2 regions of the Staphylococcus sp. CoH_129_LAB_1 genome follow, and region 2 is predicted to be linked to the other one. Evidence: riboswitches for the same ligand, from Rfam matches in the RefSeq annotation. Region 2 holds a riboswitch; the other holds the start of a gene.

Region 1 (4,340 bases), on a different contig from region 2:
CACAATCAACAGAATTAACTTGTTTATTGTTAGGAGAAGAAGTTGTTTCAGCAGCTTTAGCGATACCTGATTCTGCATGAATACGTGTATCTTGAAGTCGATTAAAGTCACTATATGGACCATTTTTATACTCAACTTCGCCATTCTTATAAACTCTATACTCCCCACTACCTGTATTTAACTTGTTATGACTTATAATTTCAAAGTATTCTCCTTTGTCAACAGTACGACCAAATCGTTGTAGGTTTGGATTACCTCCACTATTAGATAATGCATCTGTAGCAATTTGTTTAGCATTTTCTTTAGTAACTAAATCGGCAGCATGTGCTTCTACAGAATGAGTCGTTGTAAGTAACATCGTACTTGTTAAAAGTATAGTTGCAATAAGAGAAACTTTCTTCATAATGAAAACCCCATTTCATTCATGATCAATTACAACTAGAGTGTAGCATTTAAATAGAGCAGAAATAGGATTTTAAAAAAAATCATAATAAATCTTTAACTTAACTTAAAGAATAAACCTTTTGTAAAAATTAAATAAATATTTCCAAATCATTTATTTAAAAAGTTAATATTGTTTTTTAGAAAAATATGAAATAGCGAAAGCCATTAAAATTGTAAAAATAATGTGAGCTATCATCCATAATCCATATTCACTCCAACTAAAATGGAAGAATGATCGTTTTGCTATAATGATAAGTGAAGGGTAAAGAGAGGCAAAAACGAGCATTAATAAGAAATAGCTTACTTTATATAATGATTTAAATACGTGATAAATAAGCAAGAAAATAAAATATATTAACCATCCTATAAAGATATGAATGGCTAGTTCTAATAGTAAAGGAGTTTTACTTGGATCAATTAAGAAATCGATATTAATTAATAATAAAGTAAGATGCGTCGATTGAGCTAAGATATCCATGATAACCATTGTGATTAATAAAATGATACTAATGACTAAAGCACTGATAAAATGATAAACATAACGAATCATAGTATTCCTCCTTTGATTATAAATATGATAAGAGTATTCCCGTAAAGAAAGCATTCAACACTTTCTAAATATTTAGAATAGTTTAAATATTATATTGACTTATATTTAAACTAATGATAAATTAATGATAATTCAATAAACTATAAACTCTTATCAAGAGTGGTGGAGGGATGTGCCCTATGAAGCCCGGCAACCGTTATTTTATGACATGGTGCTAATTCACATAAAGTAAATCATATACTTTAGAAGATGAGAGAAAGTGTATCAATGCTTTCTCTTAATAGTAGAAAGTATTTTTTTATGTCTTTACATATCTATAAGAGAAAAAGAATATTGAAAATTGATAAAAGGATTGATACATATGAAAAAATGGATAGGTATATTTAGTATCGTATTAGTAGTATTCACTTTAACAGCATGTGGAAAAGAAAAAGAGGATAGCAAGAAAATAACTGTCGCAGCGTCACCAGCACCTCATGGTGATGTATTGAAAAAAGCTAAAGAAGAGATGAAGAAAAAAGGTTATGATTTAGAAGTTAAGGAAGTTAATGATTATAAAGTGCCTAATAAATTGCTAGATAAAGGTGATGTAGATGCTAACTTCTTCCAACATGTTCCATACTTAAATGCTGAAAAGAAAAGTCATGGGTACAAGATTGAAGAGTTAGGCAAAGTATTTACGACCCCTATGGGTGTATACAGTAAAAAATATAAACACTTAAAAGATATTCCAGATGGATCAACGATTTATGTTTCTAATAATCCGGCAGAAGAAGGACGATTTTTATCATTCTTTGTTGACGAAGGATTAATAAAGTTGAAAAAAGGCGTTAAAATCGAAAATGCAAAATTTGAAGATATTGCTGAAAATAAAAAACATTTAAAATTTAATCATCAGCAAGGTGCAGAATTCTTACCAAAAACATATAAGAATGGTGAAGGCGCTGCAGTGATTATGAATTCAAACTATGCGCTTGATAATGGTTTAAAACCATCTAAAGATGCTATTGTTATGGAAGGTAAATCATCACCATTTGCGAATACTATTGCCGTTCAAGAAGGTCATAAAGATGATAAAAAATTCCAAACATTATTAAAAGTTATGCAATCTAAAGAAATTAAAGAGTATATTAAAAAAGAATATGGCGATGATGTTATTCCATATGAAAACAAATAAATCATAAAAGGTCTCTATTAGAGGCCTTTTATGATTTATATTTATCATTGTATAAAAGATAGAAAAAATATATTTTAATTTTTCTGAAAATATTTACAAATCTGACAATTATTAGTAAGATATTGATTATTATCATAGAAGTAAAGTCAATAATAAACAGTGTAGATTATTGATGTTGTGGGAGAGGATGAGTCAATTTGAGTAAAGCAGAGGACATGATAAAAGAAGATAGTAAGTATTTTGCTACATCAGGACGTATTAAATATTATCCACTAGTGATTGACCACGGGCATGGAGCTACATTAGTAGATGTAGATGGAAAAGAATATATTGATTTGTTGTCTAGTGCTAGTTCACAAAACGTTGGACATGCACCAAAAAAAGTGACAGAAGCAATAAAAAAACAGGTAGATCAATTCATCCATTATACGCCCGCATACATGTATCACGAGCCTTTAGTAAGACTCGCTAAAAAGTTATGTGATATTGCACCAGGAAACTATGAAAAACGTGTTACATTTGGTTTGAGTGGTTCGGATGCTAATGATGGAATAATTAAATTTGCACGTGCTTATACAGGACGGCCATATATCATTAGTTTTACAAATGCCTATCATGGATCTACATTTGGATCGCTATCAATGTCTACTATCAGTTTGAATATGCGTAAACATTATGGACCGTTATTAAATGGATTTTATCATATACCATTTCCAGATAAATACAGAGGAATGTTTGAACAATCCAAGCCAAATACTATTGAAGAATATTTAGCACCATTAAAAGATATGTTTGCGAAGTATGTTCCAGCTGAAGAAGTAGCTTGTATTGTATTAGAAACGATTCAAGGAGATGGAGGATTACTAGAACCAGTAGAAGGATACTTTGAAGCACTGGAAGCCTTATGTCGTAAACATGGTATTTTAATTGCCGTTGACGATATTCAACAAGGATTAGGACGGACAGGTTCTTGGAGTTCCGTGACTCACTTTAACTTTACACCAGATATCATTACATTTGGTAAATCATTAGCAGGCGGATTACCAATGTCAGCAATTGTAGGTCGAAAAGAAATTATTGAAAGTCTTGAAGCTCCAGCACACTTATTTACAACAGGAGCAAATCCAGTAAGTTGTGAAGCGGCTCTTGCTACGATTGAAATGATAGAAGAAGATGATTTATTAACTGCCAGTACTGAAAAAGGGAACTACGTGCGTCAACGTATGAATCAATGGATAGATAAATATAATTACGTAGGAGATGTACGCGGTATTGGATTATCCATTGGCATTGATATTGTTAAAGATAAAAAAACAAAAGAACGAGCATCAGAAGAAGCTTTGAAAATATGTAATTATTGTTTCGAACATGGCGTCGTTATTATTGCAATTACTGGAAATGTACTACGATTCCAACCCCCACTTGTCATTACTTACCAACAATTAGATAAGGCATTAGATGTAATTGAAAGTGCACTGCAAGCCTTACAAGATGACCTGTTAGATAAGTATATGATTGATGGACAAGGTTGGTAACATTATCAAAAGAGCAAGAAAAGATATTCAACTAAAATCTTTTCTTGCTCTTTTTCAGTATAATCCCCCCTAAAAAATAATTGAATATTTCTTAGGGGGATTAAAATATTATAAATATGAAATTAGTTCATTATCTTAATCTTTTGGTACAACATAATCATCTTCTTCATTCTTTTTAGAATGCTTAATACCATAGAATACATATATAACAATACCAACTAAGAACCAAATTAATGTGTAAAGTTTAGCTTCAAAACTTAATCCCCAGAATACAAGTAATACTAATACAAATGTAATGACTGGTAATACTGGGAAGAATGGAACTTTAAATGCTGGAACTGGTAAATCTTTTCCTTCACGTTTTCTTAAACTATACATTGCAATAGATACAAACATAAATGCAATTAATGTACCTGCTGAAATTAATTGAGCTAAGAAAGCAAATGGGAACATTGAACCAATTAAAACACCAATGATAGTTAAAATAACAAGCGCTCTATTAGGTAAATGTTTACCATTTAATTTGGCTAACCAAGAAGGTAATAATCCATCACGACCAAATGAATAAAGTAAACGTGAACCAGCTAACATCATACCGATTAATGCTGTAAACATACCAATGACAGAAATAGCT
Region 2 (4,340 bases):
GTGCACTAATGAACTATATGTTAACAAAACACACAACACAACATGGTTATACAGAAATGATGACGCCTCAATTGGTAAATGCAGACACAATGTTTGGTACAGGTCAATTACCTAAATTTGAAGAAGATTTATTCAAAGTTGAAAAAGAAGGCTTATATACAATTCCAACTGCAGAAGTTCCATTAACAAACTTCTACAGAAATGAAATTATCCAACCAGGTGTATTACCAGAAAAATTCACTGGTCAAACTGCATGTTTCCGTAGTGAAGCGGGATCAGCTGGTAGAGATACAAGAGGTTTAATTCGTTTACACCAATTTGATAAAGTTGAAATGGTACGTTTTGAAAAACCTGAAGATTCTTGGGATGCATTAGAAGATATGACTCAAAATGCTGAAGCAATTTTAGAAGAATTAAAATTACCATATCGTCGTGTCATTTTATGTACTGGAGATATTGGTTTCAGTGCAAGTAAAACATATGACTTAGAAGTATGGTTACCAAGTTATAATGACTATAAAGAGATTAGTTCTTGCTCAAACTGTACTGATTTCCAAGCACGTCGCGCTAATATTCGTTTCAAACGTGATGCTTCTTCTAAACCAGAGTTAGTACACACATTAAATGGTAGTGGACTTGCAGTAGGTCGTACATTTGCAGCTATCGTAGAAAACTATCAAAACGAAGATGGTTCAATCACAATTCCAGAAGCACTTGTACCATTTATGGGTGGTAAAACAGAAATTCGCCCAGTCAATTAATAATTAGATATAATTTAACTAATAAGAACCTGAGACATAATAAATTGTCTCAGGTGTTTTTTATGTGTTATCCTACTTTTTATTTAATTTTCCTACTAAAATAAGACTACTCTGAGAGAGGTAACTTTAAAAATTTCTAAAATTTCTGATATCTTTAAAATGCTTTTTATATCAAGGTTTTAAAACTACCTTCTCTCTTACCTCACTCAAACGGTTGTCTAAAAATATTGAAGGTTATCTTAGATTATCTTAGACTGAGTTTAATTAAAATGTATATTCAATTTAAACACACATATATATAGGGGGGAGCTAAAATGACGTCACATGTGACATTTCAACAAGGGGTCAAAGAATGTATTCCAACATTATTAGGATACATTGGGATAGGATTATCATTTGGCATTGTGGCAGCTTCTCAACATTTTAGTGTTCTAGAAATCCTTCTGTTATGTTTACTCGTTTATGCAGGTGCAGCACAATTTATTATTTGTGCTTTAGTCATTGCTGGCACACCTATATCAGCAATTGTGTTAACAACATTAATTGTGAATTCCCGCTTCTTTTTATTATCTATGACGCTTGCCCCTAATTATAAAGAATATGGAATATGGAATCGCTTGGGATTATCTTCTATTCTTACTGACGAAACATTTGGCGTAGCAATCACACCACATTTAAAAGGTGAAACTATTAATGACCGTTGGCTACATGGCTTAAATATTACTGCATATTTATTTTGGACAATATCTTGTGTGGCGGGAGCTGTTTTCGGTAAATATATTTCTCATCCAGACATGCTAGGATTAGACTTTGCGATTACAGCCATGTTTATTTTCCTGGCTATGGCTCAATTTGAAACTATTACACGTTCTAAAATTAAAATTTACCTTACATTAATCGCTTTTGTTATTATAATGATGTTTATTTTAAGTTGTTGGATGCCATCTTATGTGGCTATTCTTGTCACGTCAATTAGTGCTGCCACACTCGGGGTGGTGATGGATCGATGACGATAACTGGACATATGTTTTTACTCATTGTTTTATGTGGACTAGTGACATTGATTGTACGTGTCGTACCATTTTTAATGATTTCACATATTCAGCTTTCGGAAGCAGTCATTAAATGGCTGTCGTTTATTCCAATTTCATTATTTACTGCACTAGTCATTGATAGTTTTATTGTTCAACATGAAGGTGTACAAGGCTTTGAATTGAATATTCCGTTTATTGTAGCAACAATTCCTACCGTCATTATTGCACTTGTGACACGTAGTTTAACCATTACTATTATCGTAGGTGTTGTATTAATTGCAGGTATACGATGGTTCTTTTAAAACGTTTATAGGGTACACATTGAAGTTATCTATAGAATTGGATAAAATATATTTAAATTAAACATTTCAAATACATACATAGATACTCTTATTTTGAGAAGTAGAGGGAATTGGCCCTGTGAAGCTTCAGCAACCGGCAAATAATTTGTACGGTGCTACAACCAACGAGTTACTCGAATGATAAGTACTAAAGCATTGTCGCTTCATACTTTTAAAATTAAGAGTGGAAGCGATTTTTTTTATTCTAAGGAGGTATAGCATGACAAATTATACAGTAGATACATTAAATTTAGGTGCTTTTAAAACAGAATCAGGTGAAACGATTGAGAATCTGAAATTACGTTATGAGCATGTAGGTTATTCGGGACAACCGCTTGTTGTGGTTTGTCATGCTCTGACAGGTAATCATTTAACTTACGGTACAGACGAACATCCTGGATGGTGGCGTGAGATTATTGATGGTGGTTATATGCCAATATATGATTACCAGTTTCTTACTTTTAATGTTATTGGAAGTCCTTTTGGTTCAAGCTCACCATTAAATGATTCTCATTTTCCTAAAAAAATAACATTAAGAGATATTGTTAAAGCAATTGAATTGGGAATAAAAGCACTTGGATTTACTAAAATCGATATTTTAATTGGTGGCAGTTTAGGTGGCATGCAAGTGATGGAATTATTATATAATCATCAATTTGAAGTAGATAAGGCAGTCATCTTAGCAGCTACAGATAAAACTTCTTCATACAGTCGTGCTTTCAATGAAATTGCACGTGAAGCGATTCATATTGGAGGCAAAGAGGGACTTAGTATTGCAAGACAACTTGGATTTTTAACATATCGTTCTTCAAAAAGTTATGACGCGCGCTTTACGCCAGATGAAGTAATTAATTATCAACGTTATCAAGGTAATAAGTTTAAAGAATCCTATAATTTATCGTGTTATTTAACAATGTTGAATGTCTTAGATAGTCATAATCTTGATCGTCAGCGTGATGATGTTGATGAGGTGTTTCAATCTTTAAATACAAAAGTATTAACCATGGGCTTTACAGATGATTTGTTATATCCAGATGATCAAGTAAGAGCAGTAGGAGAACGTTTTAAATATAATCGTCACTTTTTTGTTCCGGACAATGTAGGCCATGATGGTTTTTTACTTAATTTTAATGACTGGGCGCCTAACTTGTATCACTTTTTAAAAGTTTCGAAATTCAAACGAAAATAATAGGTGAGAGAATAGATAACACATTTGTTTTAATTGAATATAGAGGTTAAAATAGAGCTTATAGTCAAAAAAAGTATAGGAGTGGCGAATGTGTTTTCAAAAGTACATCCTAAAGCAATGATTATAGGAACCATCGTGCTTGTAGCAGTTGCTTTAGTTACGTATGTATTGCCGATGATTGGTCTGATTCTATGTTTATTCGCTACCATTCCAGGTATTATCATGTGGCATAAATCAATAGCTACATTTGGAATTGGGGCTTTACTCACTGTAGTCATCACGACCTTATTAGGGAATACCTTTGTATTAAGTGCCATGATTTTAGTTTTATTACTAAGTTTTATAATTGGCCAATTATTAAAAGAACGTACATCTAAAGAGCGCATCTTATATATCGCAACGACGTATTTAAGCATGTTTACGTTAATTGCATTTATGTTATTACAAGCGTTCAAAAAGATTCCAAATACCGAAGTATTGATTAAACCAATAAAAGATGCAATGCACAATGCGATTGTAAGTTCAGGCGTTGAATCAGACTACAAGACCATCCTAGAAGAAGGATTTCGTCAAATGGCTGTTCAACTTCCAAGTTACATCATTATTATTGTCTTTTTCTTAGTTTTAATTAATGTAATTATCACATTTCCAATTTTACGTAAATTCAAAGTAGCAACACCTATTTTTAAACCTTTATTTGCTTGGCAAATGAGTCGTACATTATTATGGATTTACATGATTGTGCTAGTATGTGTGATGTTTGCGACAGAACCAAGTATATTCCAAAGTATCGTATTAAATTTCGAAGTTGTGTTATCATTATTGATGTATATCCAAGGATTGAGTTTGATTCATTTCTTTGGAAAAGCTAAGCGATTACCTGATGCGGTATCTATATTATTAATGGTCGTGGGGACAATTATTTCACCATTTACGCATATCGTATCATTACTTGGCGTGCTTGATTTAGGAATTAACTTAAAACGAATGATTAAAAAATGACTTTAAAAAGTGA

The links. Region 2 has a riboswitch for S-adenosylmethionine ahead of metX (homoserine O-acetyltransferase MetX). Riboswitches for the same ligand answer to the same signal wherever they lie in the genome.
Region 1: linked by a shared signal. The riboswitch ahead of AC2FB1_RS09605 (MetQ/NlpA family ABC transporter substrate-binding protein) and the one ahead of metX (homoserine O-acetyltransferase MetX) in region 2 are both predicted to bind S-adenosylmethionine.

Annotation. Positions count from the first base shown of each region.
Region 1 covers NZ_JBXWKZ010000034.1:20,743-25,082, reverse strand. The annotation lists gene AC2FB1_RS09615 (cell surface protein) at 1-403, opposite strand, end outside; gene AC2FB1_RS09610 (hypothetical protein) at 569-994, opposite strand; SAM riboswitch class I at 1,142-1,250, shown strand; gene AC2FB1_RS09605 (MetQ/NlpA family ABC transporter substrate-binding protein) at 1,356-2,171, shown strand; gene AC2FB1_RS09600 (aspartate aminotransferase family protein) at 2,369-3,706, shown strand; gene AC2FB1_RS09595 (APC family permease) at 3,842-4,340, opposite strand, start outside.
Region 2 covers NZ_JBXWKZ010000025.1:28,033-32,372, reverse strand. The annotation lists gene serS (serine--tRNA ligase) at 1-761, shown strand, start outside; gene AC2FB1_RS08225 (AzlC family ABC transporter permease) at 1,076-1,771, shown strand; gene AC2FB1_RS08220 (AzlD domain-containing protein) at 1,768-2,097, shown strand; SAM riboswitch class I at 2,183-2,284, shown strand; gene metX (homoserine O-acetyltransferase MetX) at 2,357-3,325, shown strand; gene AC2FB1_RS08210 (YybS family protein) at 3,416-4,327, shown strand.